One region of the Virgibacillus alimentarius genome, then DNA from elsewhere that is predicted to be linked to it. Evidence: a T-box and tRNA genes for the amino acid it is inferred to sense, from the RefSeq annotation. Region 1 holds a T-box; the other holds one or more tRNA genes.

What was found. The T-box of region 1 lies ahead of tyrS (tyrosine--tRNA ligase). A T-box ahead of a tRNA ligase gene usually reads a tRNA of that ligase, here a tRNA-Tyr.
Region 2: it encodes a tRNA-Tyr, which carries the amino acid that the T-box ahead of tyrS (tyrosine--tRNA ligase) is inferred to sense. The anticodon was not compared.

What each region holds. Positions count from the first base shown of each region.
Region 1 covers NZ_JAGIKX010000037.1:15,460-21,970, reverse strand. Annotated here, with positions in the region: gene J2Z81_RS13785 (acetoin utilization protein AcuC) at 1-620, opposite strand, end outside; gene J2Z81_RS13780 (acetoin utilization AcuB family protein) at 610-1,269, opposite strand; gene J2Z81_RS13775 (GNAT family N-acetyltransferase) at 1,270-1,923, opposite strand; gene J2Z81_RS13770 (transglycosylase domain-containing protein) at 2,420-4,831, opposite strand; T-box leader at 4,986-5,205, shown strand; gene tyrS (tyrosine--tRNA ligase) at 5,257-6,511, shown strand, end outside.
Region 2 covers NZ_JAGIKX010000010.1:58,648-65,158, reverse strand. Annotated here, with positions in the region: gene J2Z81_RS07640 (IS3 family transposase) at 1-222, opposite strand, end outside; partial or broken gene J2Z81_RS16190 (helix-turn-helix domain-containing protein) at 235-459, opposite strand; gene J2Z81_RS07630 (helix-turn-helix domain-containing protein) at 472-921, opposite strand; gene fabI (enoyl-ACP reductase FabI) at 1,034-1,810, opposite strand; tRNA gene J2Z81_RS07620 (tRNA-Glu) at 2,112-2,186, shown strand; tRNA gene J2Z81_RS07615 (tRNA-Val) at 2,269-2,344, shown strand; tRNA gene J2Z81_RS07610 (tRNA-Thr) at 2,483-2,558, shown strand; tRNA gene J2Z81_RS07605 (tRNA-Tyr) at 2,615-2,699, shown strand; tRNA gene J2Z81_RS07600 (tRNA-Gln) at 2,717-2,791, shown strand; tRNA gene J2Z81_RS07595 (tRNA-Lys) at 3,088-3,163, shown strand; gene J2Z81_RS07590 (hydroxymethylglutaryl-CoA reductase, degradative) at 3,401-4,690, shown strand; gene mvk (mevalonate kinase) at 4,687-5,655, shown strand; gene mvaD (diphosphomevalonate decarboxylase) at 5,697-6,511, shown strand, end outside.

The DNA of each region.
Region 1 (6,511 bases):
TTGGTGTTTCCAGTACCTGGAAAAAGGTATCTGCCGGTCTCGTGAATGGAAAGCGTACAAACATTCGGATCGTCATAAAATGCCCATTGAACTCCATCTCCATGGTGAGCATCCGTATCTACGTATAGTACTCTTAAGTTATATTTTTCGCGAATATATTTGATTGCTATGGCACCATCATTATAGATACAGAAGCCAGAAGCTTTTCCTTTAAACCCATGATGAAGTCCACCCCCTAAGTTAAGCGCATGATTCACATGATTTCCAAGTACAGCGTCTACTGCTGTTAATGTTGCACCAACCAGGTAACAGGATGCTTCATGCATATTTGGAAACATAGGTGTGTCCTCTGTTCCAATGCCATATTCCATCCCCTGGTTTTTTGTTAGTTTTCCAATACTAGCTTTTTTCACTGCTTCAATATAGGCATGGTCATGAAAAAGCAATAGCTCTTCGTCTTTTGCACTGCGAGGTTTCAGGATATCACTGTCTTCTAATGTATTTGCATACTGCAATAACTCTTTAGCCAATAATACCCTTTTTTGGTTAAAGGGATGATCCGGATAAAAATGATATTTTAAAAGTGCGTCTGAGTAAACAAATGCAGATTTACACTTCATAGTTTTGGAACTCCATTAAATTATTTGGCCACATTAGTTCATATCCCGCCTCTTTTAAATCTTGTATAACCGGTGAGGGATTCATTGTCTGGATACGAAATACAAGGACTTTATAATTTGGGTCATCTTTATATGGGTATACTAATAATGACGTAATGTTTGCTTTTCGCTTACCAAAAACAGCAGCAACCTCGGGCAGAATACCTGGTTTATGTGGCACTTTGACTTCAATGTGAGAGCTTTGGACATGAGTACCTGTCAATTGAATTAATGTATAAAACATATCTTTTTCTGTCACAATTCCTACGAGTTGATTTTTGCTGACAACAGGTAATGATGAAAACTCCTCATCATAAAATATACGAGCAATTTCTTCCACAAAATCTAATGGGTGTATTGTAATAACGGGATGACTCATAATGGTTTGAATTTCTTTATGAAGATCTGCTTGTTTTGGATTTTTGTCGAATATTGACGGACTTGCATCTCTTATATCACGGTCTGATACAATTCCAATGACGGATTGTTCCTCATCTACGATAGGAATATGTCTAATATGTTGTTCCTGTATTAATCGTAAGGCTTCTGCTATTGTTGCTGTCGGTGGAAGTGTTGTTACATTTGTTTGCATAATATTTTCTATGAACATTTAAAACCCCTCCCTCATATTCCGGTATTGATGCCGTTGTAAAAATCTTAGTTTATCAAATTGTTTAATTGATACGTCAGGAACATTTTTGCCAATACGAACCATAAGGCAATTCGCAGGATGAGAAATAATCTCTGGATCATCTGTAGGGGATGGTACTAATCCGCCAGCAGCCATCATCTTTTCCATAACCTTTCGATAATCCCAAATACTTAATTTTGTCCCTTTCATATCCCAATGCCAATAGTATTCAGTAGAAATGATAATATAATTTTCCATATATTCATCTGACATTGAGACCTGCAATAGTTTCGAAGCAATTTTTACTGCACGGTAAGCAGGGATTACTTCTATGGCTCCTAAAACAAGAAGATCTTCCATCTTGAATTTGGACCATCGTTCGAGTGGGTCTGCATGTAAATAAGTTACATATCCGATAATTGTGTGTTCGGTTCTGGCAATAACAATACGTCCTTCAGGAAAATCAGCGATACTTAAAATAGCTTCAAATTGCTTTGGAGCAGGTCGAAAAGCTGTTAAATCTTCATGGAAATGGTATTTTGCCAGTTCGCTCGAAGGCAGTGGCCCCTCAATGATGATTGTTCCATTAGGGGTGTTCACTTTTGAAGATTGATAGGTTTTTGTATGTTTCATTAACTCACCACCTGAGAATGTGTTGGGAAATCTTCAGTTTATTTATATTATACAAGATAGTGTATTAAATTTTTAGTATTTAGAACAATATATTGTTTATTACGAGAAAAAAGAAGAGGACAGACCCTCTTCTTTTTTTCTCGTAGTCTAGGAAATTATAAATCTTTGTACCTGTGCGTTAAGTGGGTCTAGCCACGTCCAGCTTCAGCGCCCATCGACTAGCGTGCCTTCCTTGTTTAAGGAAGGCCGACTAATTACGAACTTTGCGGCCAACGACGGCATACCGATGTTTCTTTTATCTCTTACGGTTCCGTCCAGTCCGTACGTCGCTATACGGGCGCTTGTACTTTTGTTCTTATCTACTTGATACAATATTTAGCTATACTTCTTAATGGACTAAATATAAGAATTTTTAATAGATTTTAGAGCGGGCATTTATTTTCCGTAATACCTAACGCTTTTTTATTTGATCGCTAAAAGCAGCATGTATTTCTGTCTAGTCTTTTTGTGGAAATAATTTACTGAGATCGTCTAATTCGTCATAGCCATGTTCTTCTAAAAAGTCACGGTTGAATAATACGCCGTTTCCTTTTTTGGGTTTTTTCCGCTTACTCTTTTCGGACTTTCCGCTAATTAGACTATCATCTTTTTCCGTTGGTACGTATTTTTCGTTAAACAAATCTGCCTTGACAAGTTTTGCTTTCCTACATAGGTCTGTAGGTAGTTTCCCGGAAGGTGCACAATAGCTGCGCTCAACAATACCGTTTGGACGTTTGAATTTTTCTTTTGGAGTAACTAGATCTGGATTAATTTCAGATGCACTGTTAATCAGCTCAGTCCAAAGCTTCATATTTCGCTGACTATAACTTAATGAACAGCCCGGACAATCATCTAAGCCATGGTTACTATCATAACCTATCCAAGCGCCAAACGTTACATTTGGATTTGTACCTACAAACCATGCGTCTTTATAATCATTTGACGTTCCTGTTTTTCCGGCCCAGTCAACATCGTTATGTTTTAATTGTGATTTTATATATGTGCCAGTTCCTTTATTGATTACATCTCGCATGATGTCTAGCGTTAAATAAGCTGTTTCTGGAGAAAATACCTTTACTGGTTCGGACTCATGTTTATAGATGACTTCTCCATCACTTGTCGTTATTTTTTCAATCATGTAGGCATTCCTAAATTTTCCGTCATTACCAAACGTTGAAAAGGCATTAGTATTTTCTTCCACAGTGACCCCGTGTGTTGTCCCGCCAATTGAAAGGGATGGGAATGTATACTCGTCATCCGAGATAGTAGTAATCCCCATTTTTTCCATATATTTTTTTCCTAGATTACCATCTATTAATTGTTTATAAACTCTTACCACAGGAATGTTATATGAATTCGTAAGCGCCTCCCGGGCAGAAACGAGACCATGCTCCCCTTTTGCGTAGTTGTCTGGTAGCCAGCCATCACTTGGCATTTTGAAATCTGCCAGTGGTGTTCCCGGTTGAATAATACCTTCTTCAAAAGCTGGGGCGTACGTAAGGATCGGTTTCATTGTACTACCATTTGATCGTTTAGATTGAGTAGCGAAATTTACTTGATTCTCTTTGCTGTAATCACGACCACCTACAAAGCTGATTATTTTTCCAGTGTGGTTCTCAATTAAGACTGCGCCTGCTTGGACAGGATCTGTTATTTCTTCTCCGTTTTCATCAATTGCAGTAATATCAGGACCAAAATGCTGATAATTTTTTACGACCTCTTGGAATTTATTATATATTTCCTTATCTATTGTTGTGTGAATTTTATATCCATTTCTTCGTAAAGCGCGATCTGCATATTTTGTATATTGTTTGTTTAACTTTTGATCACTTTTTAAATCCTCTTTCGTATATCCGTCTTTTTTAGCTAGTATGTTTTTTAAAATAAATTTAGCTCTCTTTTGGACTTCATCTGCGAAATAGGATTTTTGTGGATTTTTCTTTGGTTTTTCAATGAAATCATCTATAATATCATAATCTATTGCTTTTTTATATTCTTTTTTCGTAATATAGCCTTCCTCATACATCCGATTTAAAACAGTTTTCATTCGGTTTAATCCTGGTTGTAGATTTTCCTTATCTTTTAGCTTTCCTTCATTTGTAAAGGGTGTATAGTATGAAGGGCTTTGTGGCAGCCCTGCTAAAAATGCTGCCTGTGGTAAGTTTGCATCTTCCGCGTCTACACCAAAGATTCCTTTGGCTGCAGTTTGTACGCCAGCAACATTCCCACCTGATGCTTCACGGCCATATGGAATTATATTTAAGTAAGCTTCTAATATTTGGTCTTTTGTAAAGAAATTTTCTAGGCGAAGTGCCAAAAGGATTTCTTTTGCTTTACGGTCAAAAGACACTTCATTTGTCAGTATTTGATTCTTTATAAGTTGCTGAGTCAGTGTGCTTCCACCTGTTTTAACATTTGAATTTGTTACTTCTTGAACAATGGCTCGAACGATAGCTTTTGGTACAACGCCTTCATGTTCATTAAAATATTGATCCTCTGTTGCAATAACGGCGTTGATTAAGGTATCAGAAACCTGATCTAAAGAAACCTCTTCTCGGTATATATCTGAGCGCACATCTCCATAATATTTCCCGTCGCTAAAATAAAGTTTTGAAGTTTCTTCATAATTATAAATATCTTTTTTCATATTTTCATAGCTTCGAATGGGTTCGTCTTTAACTAGGGAAGCAAAATAGCCGGCACCCATCCCGCCAATGAAAAATAATCCAATAAAAGCTGTAAGGAGTAAAAGTAAAATAATATTCCACATAATGTCATATGTAATACGAAAATTCTTTTGCAATTTCTCATTCTTTACTATCGATTTAATTTTAGTATAATATCTTCGAAGTGTTTCTTTAAGATCCACGGTTAACCTCCTAAAATGATGTTCAATCGAACATCAAAAATACATTATTATTATAGCATACAAGAAATTTTAGGTGTAGATAGGTGAGATGAGGATATATACTATTGCTTTTTGGTGTAAAATATGGTAAGAATATATATTATAATATAATAATTAAATTGCGAAGAAAGATCGAAGTAGTTTTGTGAATCCCTATAAAAGAGAACTGGCGGTTGGTGCGAGCCAGTATATATTTACAGACGAATTACAATCTCGAGCATCAACTTTAGTTCGATTATTTAGAGCTAAAGAGACGGTGATTTCATCGTTAACAATACCAAAGTGGCAAAAATTTTTGCAACAAGGGTGGTAACGCGTATAAACTCGTCCCTTATGATGATTAGGGATGAGTTTTTTTATTTAAAAAATGGTGAGGTGTGTAATGAATGGATATTTTACAGGATTTAGAAAAACGGGGATTAATTCAACAAACAACAGACTGGGAAGGACTTAAAAAGCATTTGACAGATAGACAGGTCACATTGTACTGTGGGTTTGATCCAACAGCAGATAGTTTACATATCGGTCATTTATTGCCGATTGTTATGTTAAAAAGGTTTCAGCGGGCAGGGCATAAGCCAATCGCATTGATCGGCGGAGGAACAGGAATGATCGGAGATCCTAGTGGTCGGTCTAGTGAACGTTCCCTAAATAGTGCTGATGTTGTAAAAGGATACAGTGAAAAGATTAAACAGCAATTAGCTAAAATATTAAACTTTGATCATGGGGAAAATGCAGCTGTTGCTCGTAATAATCATGATTGGCTGGCGAGTATGACCATTATTGACTTTTTAAGAGACGCTGGTAAACATTTTGGAATTAACTATATGCTAGCAAAAGAATCTGTTTCAGCTCGCATTGAACAAGGAATTTCCTATACAGAGTTTAGCTATATGATTTTACAATCTCTTGATTTTCTGAAATTATATGAAGAAGAGAATTGCACATTACAAATAGGCGGAAGTGATCAGTGGGGGAACATAACAGCTGGTATGGAATTTATTCGTCGTTCCCGTGAAGATAAAGATGAAGAAGTAACGGCTTTTGGATTGACTGTTCCATTGATCACGAAAGCGGATGGAACTAAATTTGGCAAAACCGCTGGCGGTGCTGTATGGTTAGATCCTAATAAAACAACAGCTTATGAGTTTTATCAGTTTTGGTTTAATACGGATGACCGGGATGTTATGAAATTCTTGCATTATTTCACGTTCTTAGAAGAGGATGAATTAAATCTTTTGCAAGCAGAGGTGGAAAATAATCCGGAGAATCGTATTGCACAAAGACGTTTAGCAGAAGAAATGACAAAATTGGTTCATAGTCAATCAGCGTTAGAACAAGCCCAAAAAATATCTACTTCATTGTTTAAAGGTGATTTGAAACAACTGTCTGGCAATGATATTGAGCAAGGATTTAAAGACGTTCCGACTTATGAAATGGAAAAAACAGATATCGGTTTAATCGATCTTCTTGTAAATGCTTCTATATCCTCGTCAAAAAGACAGGCGAGGGAGGATATTAATAATGGAGCTATTTATATTAATGGAGAGAGACAGCAAGACCTACAATATGTTATTACAGCAAATGACCGCATTGAAGATAGATTTACTGTTATTAGACGTGGAAAGAAAAAGTACAATT
Region 2 (6,511 bases), on a different contig from region 1:
GTTTAATTTCATTCGACGGTAACCATAGATACCCTCAACTTTCTCATGGAGAATTTTCATTTCCCTTATGATTTCTTCATTTTGAAGTTCTCGAGAGGATGGTATACGTTTTAACCATTTATAGTAAGCAGCTCGCGAAATACCTGCAATATCGCATAGTAAAACAATACTTAATTCTTCACTTTCATGAAGTTCTTTAAATTGCGATATATTTATCTTCAAATCTAACTTGGCTTATTTTCGCCTCCTTTCGATCCCCTCTAACTTTTTTAAGAAAGCATTCTCTGCACGTAAACGTTCGTTCTCATTTTCGATTCGATGCATTTCTAACTTCATTTTTTCTTCGGAAGTTAACTCATCTTGACTTTTAGAACGTCCTCTTCTATCCTGTAACGCATCCCATCCACCATCTTCGTGTTTACGTACCCATTGATATGCTTGTTGGTAAGATACCTGATGTTTATCCGCAGTTTATTGATAATCCTTCCCATTCGCTAAAGCATCTTGTACAATCTCAATTCGTTCTTTCCAAGTCGTTTTTCTCCCTTTAGTCATAGAGCTCGTCCTTCCCTTTGTCGTATCTTTTAATTCTCTATGACCATTATACTGCTTTATCCATTTTCGGAGTACTGATGTGCTAGAAATTTCATACTTGCGAATGACCTCACGTTGAGAATGCTCCCCTGATATATAATCTTCTACAGCTACTTGTTTTAAATCTTTAGAATATGACTTCAATGTCCTTGAGCCCTCCAATCCTTTGAGACCATATTTCTCATGTTTCTCAGCCCAATCATACAGAGTTACATCCGCAATTCCGTATTTTGAACATAATTCTATTAAGGTATAATTTTCATTCTTATATGCCTTTAACACTTCATACTTAAATTTACTAGAGTTAAATTTATATTTATTGGACATAAAAAACTCCCCTTAAGGTGAAAACAGATTTTTATTTTTTAATCTGTCTACCTTAAGGGGAGCATATCATTAGATCCACGCTCTTTTTGTTTACCCGGCGGCAAAACGGTGCTTAACTGCCAATAATGTGGTAACCAGAGTCAACATGTAATACTTCACCTGTTATTCCTCTTGCTAACTCACTTACTAGGAATAATGTGGCGTCCCCAACTTGATCTTGATCTACATTGCGACGTAAAGGGGCTTTTTCCTCGATGATGGAAGTCTTTTCATTAAATCCTGATACTCCTTTAGCAGACAATGTACGTATCGGTCCAGCAGAGATAGCATTTACACGGATGCCATATTTACCCATATCTTCAGCTAAATACCGGACACTAGCTTCGAGTGAAGCTTTGGCAACTCCCATGACATTATAATTTGGTATAACTTGTTCTGAACCGATATAGGTTTGTGTTACGATACTTCCGCCCTCTGTCATTAACGCTTTTGCTTGCTTAGTGACAGCTACTAGGGAATAAGCGCTAATGTTTTGCGCTAGTAAAAATCCATCCCTAGATGTATCCGCGTACTCGCCTTGTAATTCTTCTCTTTTAGCAAATGCGACGGAATGAACGAGGCCATGAATGACATTAACTTTGTCTTCTATTTCTTTAAACGCTACCTTAATGCTTTCATCGCTTTCGACATCGCAAGATACAGTTAACTTTGGTGTAATATTATTTTTTTCAAGTAACCTTACTAATTTTTGGTAAGATCGCTCTTGTCTATAAGTAAAGATGAGATTCGCACCTGCATTATGTAATGATTTTGTTATTCCCCATGCAATGCTTCTCTCATTTGCAACACCCATGACAACAATATTTTTTCCTTCTAATAAACTTGACATGTGGCACCTCCAAAATATTTTATATTTCCTATTATAACTTAATTTATTTCCTTAAAGAAGCATATACAATCTTACTATATAGAAAAAACTGTGTATCATAAGCGTACTGTTTATCATGAAAAGTTACTGTTATTATAGCCTTTTTGCCCTGAAATCATGATAGAAAAAAATTTTTATAAAAAAATGCATTTTACTCTTTACAAAAATATTTAATCTGTATATAATAAGATTCGTTGGTTTACGACAAACATTTTAAAAAAGATATATGAGCTGTTTTTTGTTCTTATACTATTTAGTGCTAGGCCCGTTGGTCAAGCGGTTAAGACACCGCCCTTTCACGGCGGTAACACGGGTTCGAATCCCGTACGGGTCACCAATTGTTTATAAAAAAAGCTATTTCGAAGTGGATGGTTTTAAATTTATCTTACTGAAATAAGCATATTAGATTTTATGCTGTGGGAGGATTAGCTCAGCTGGGAGAGCACTTGCCTTACAAGCAAGGGGTCGCAGGTTCGAGCCCTGCATCCTCCACCATTTCAAATTATTGCATTTTGAGTGTTTTTCATTTATAGTATAAAAGGAAGTCTTCGGACACACATATTATCTCTGCCAAGTTAGAAAATGCAGGGATCGTTATGATTTAAAATCTTATCATTTAATAAATGTAAAAATGCCGGTCTAGCTCAATTGGCAGAGCAACTGACTTGTAATCAGTAGGTTGGGGGTTCAAGTCCTCTGGCCGGCACCATTTCAATTAAAATGTATCATTTATATGTATAATAAATGTACTAAAGGCAAGAATATGGAGGGGTAGCGAAGTGGCTAAACGCGGCGGACTGTAAATCCGCTCCCTCTGGGTTCGGCAGTTCGAATCTGCCCCCCTCCACCATATATTTATACGATTGTTGGGCTGTAGCCAAGCGGTAAGGCATCGGGTTTTGATCCCGTGTAGCCTAGGTTCGAATCCTAGCAGCCCAGCCATTTTTTTGTTTTTAGAGCAATTTTTGAATTGAAAATTAATATAATCTAGGTTATTCTACATAAAAAATGACTTTCGAAAAAAGTCAGCAGATGCAGGGTCACCAATGATAAACGCTCATACAAAATAAGAAAACTACAATACAGGAGCCATTAGCTCAGTCGGTAGAGCAACGAGCAAAGCTCCCACCGAATCAGCTGCGAGTAACCCCGAAGCACCTAACCTCCTTGAATAAGCTGGAAGATGCAGGGGTCGCCAATGATAAACGCTCATACAAAATAAGAAAACTACAATACAGGAGCCATTAGCTCAGTCGGTAGAGCATCTGACTTTTAATCAGAGGGTCGGAGGTTCGAATCCTCCATGGCTCACCACTTAAAATGATAAAAATGTTAAGGTTATACATCATACATAAAATAAAGTACATGAACAAACAAGGTCGCTATGATTGTAGTCAACCTTGTTTATTTGCATTTTGTACTCTTTTTTAACATAATAGATACAAAAATTATAAAACATGTTATAATTACTATTTGAGAAAAATAAAAGTGAAGGCTTTATATAGATATTTTAGATGTAAATAATTATGGACTTCAAAAGGATGAGGTAGCGTGAGAACTTCTAGAATTCCAGGTTTTTATAATATGACAGTTGAAGAGCGCAGAGCATTAGTGGCAAAAATGTATGGTCTTTCTGGGGAAGAAAAGAATGATTTATTTTCTGCGGAACCGCTGCCAGTCGGTACTGCGGATAAAATGATAGAAAATGTTGTGGGTTCCTTTCCCCTTCCACTCGGATTAGGGTTGAATTTTTTAATTAATGGGAAGGAATATGCGATCCCAATGGCTATTGAAGAACCTTCTGTTGTTGCCTCTGCAAGTTATATTGCAAAAATTGTTAGGGAAGCTGGGGGCTTTACGACAGAGGCTACAGATAGATTGATGATTGGCCAGATTCAAGTTGTAGGGTGTCCTGATATTTATGCTGCAAAGGACGCTATCTTGAAAGAAAAACAAGCTTTGATTGAAGATGCAAATGCTGCCTACCCAAGTATGGTTGCAAGAGGTGGCGGAGCAGAAGATTTAGAAGTTCGTATTCTAAATGAAGAATCCGGATCCGCCTTTAGCCAAATGCTTGTCTTACATTTATATGTGAATACATGCGACGCAATGGGTGCGAATATAATAAACACAATGGTAGAATCATTAGCTCCAATTGTAGAACAGCTAACAGATGGGAAAGTTTATTTACGTATTCTTTCCAATTATGCTGATCGTTGTTTAGCCCGTGCACGTTGTGTGATTCCTCCTGAATTATTAGCAGATGAAAACTATACTGGTGAAGAAGTTCGCGATGGAGTTGTACATGCATATGAGTTTGCTGCCTCTGATCCATATCGAGCAGTGACGCATAATAAAGGTATAATGAATGGAATAGATCCAGTTGTTATTGCTACAGGGAACGACTGGCGCGCAGTTGAAGCTGGCGCACATGCATATGCAGTCCGTCATGGTTCATACGGTTCCATGACAACATGGTATGTGGATCATGAGGGGAATTTGGTCGGCGAATTAGAATTGCCTATGTCCGTTGGTACTGTTGGCGGTTCGATAAACGTCCACCCAATTTCGAAATTAGCGCATAAAATTTTAGGCGTGGAATCGGCGCAAGAACTTGCTCAAATTATTGTATCGGTTGGATTGGCACAAAATCTTGGGGCATTAAAAGCATTAGTAACTGATGGGATCCAAAAAGGGCATATGGCACTACATTCTCGTTCTGTTGCAATTGCAGCAGGGGCTACTGGGGAGATGATCGATATTATTGCTGAGAAATTAGTCGATGTAAAAGAAATTCGTGTCGGAAAAGCAAAAGAATTGGTGGAAGAGTATATAAAATGAGTGCAGAAAAGGCAACAACCTCAGAACAAATAGCTATCGGCATAGCTCATAGTAAATTAATATTAATTGGCGAACATGCAGTTGTCCATGGGCAGCCTGCAATTGCAATTCCTTTTCCATTAGTTGGTGTGGAATCCGTTATTGAATATGTCCCTGGTTCTGTAAAAATTGACAGTTCGTTTTATCATGGTCCAATTGATTCAGCCCCAGAATCACTAGAAGGCATTGTCAATTGTATTAAAAGCACCTTAAAGTATCTTAATATGCCCTGTGAGGATTTATTAGTTCAAATACAATCATCGATACCCCCTGGTAAGGGCCTTGGTTCCAGTGCATCCGTTGCAGTCGCGGTGGTTAGATCCTTGTTTGCTTATGCTAACGTATCCTATACAGAAGAAGAGTTACTCTATTTCGCAAATATTTCTGAGACCTATGCACATGGAGCACCAAGTGGCATTGATTCATTAACTATCATGTCACAATCACCAGTGTGGTATGAGAAAGATCGCTCCATCGAATTTATCAATCTTAGCGACGATTTTCACTTTATTGTAGCTGACTCCGGAAGAGTAGGAGATACACGTTTAGCAGTTGAATCCGTAACAGAGCTGCTTAAAGCTGCTCCTAAAATCATTCAGTCCAAACTGGATCGCATCGGGGAATTAACACACCAGGCAAAGCATGCTTTGGAAAAGGCTGGTAAACAAATATTGGGCAAGATGTTAGACGAGGCACAAAAAGAATTAGAGGCGCTCGGTGTAAGTGATGCGGGATTAAACAAATTGATCTACTTTGCCCGTCAAGAAGGAGCTTTAGGTGCAAAACTTACTGGCGGAGGAAATGGTGGTTGTATTATTGCACTAGCAAAAAATGAAGTGCATTCAAGACAGCTTTCTGAAAAGTTAAGACGATTTGGTGCACATGCTGTGTGGCCATTTGTTTTACGGAAAAAGGATCAATCATAAATACCTTTGATTCAGGGAGAAGAAAAGGAGATATATCTATCATGAAGGCGACAGCTAAAGCACATACGAATATTGCCTTAATCAAATATTGGGGAAAACGGGATGAGTCATTCATATTGCCAACGAATAATAGCTTATCTCTAACATTGGATGGTTTTAGTACAACTACTTCTGTTGAATTTCGGGAAGATTTATCAGAGGATATATTTACTTTAGATGATAAGCGTATTACAGGGGTAGAGTACGATCGTGTTCGAAGCTTTCTGGATTTAATTAGGAATTTAAGTGATAAAACGCTATACGCTGATGTTCATTCGATTAATGATGTGCCAACGGCTGCAGGTTTTGCCTCCTCTGCTTCTGGTTTTGCTGCTCTTGCAGGAGCTGCAACCCGGGCAATGGGATTGCAACTAAGCGATTATGAACTTTCACGGATAACAAGACAAGGTTCTGGCTCAGCTTGCCGTTCGATTTATGGCGGATTTGCTGAGTGGCAGCAAGGCGTAAAAACAGATGGATCTGACTCATATGCTGTCCCAATAGCTCCCGTTGAACATTGGGATATTCGGGTTGCTGCGGTTGTTTTGTCGGCTGATATGAAGAAGGTTTCAAGCCGGGAAGGTATGAGAAGAACGGTAGATACCTCTGCATTTTTTCAGAGCTGGGTTGATAGTATTCCTAATGATTTAGAACAGATAAAGCAAGGGATTCAGGAACGTGATTTTGAAAAGGTAGGTCAGATAGCAGAAGCAAACTGTCTAAGAATGCATGCAACAACGCTTGGGGCAAATCCGCCATTTACGTATTGGGCCGATACAACAATGACTGTCATGCAGGCTGTGCAAAGCTTGCGAGA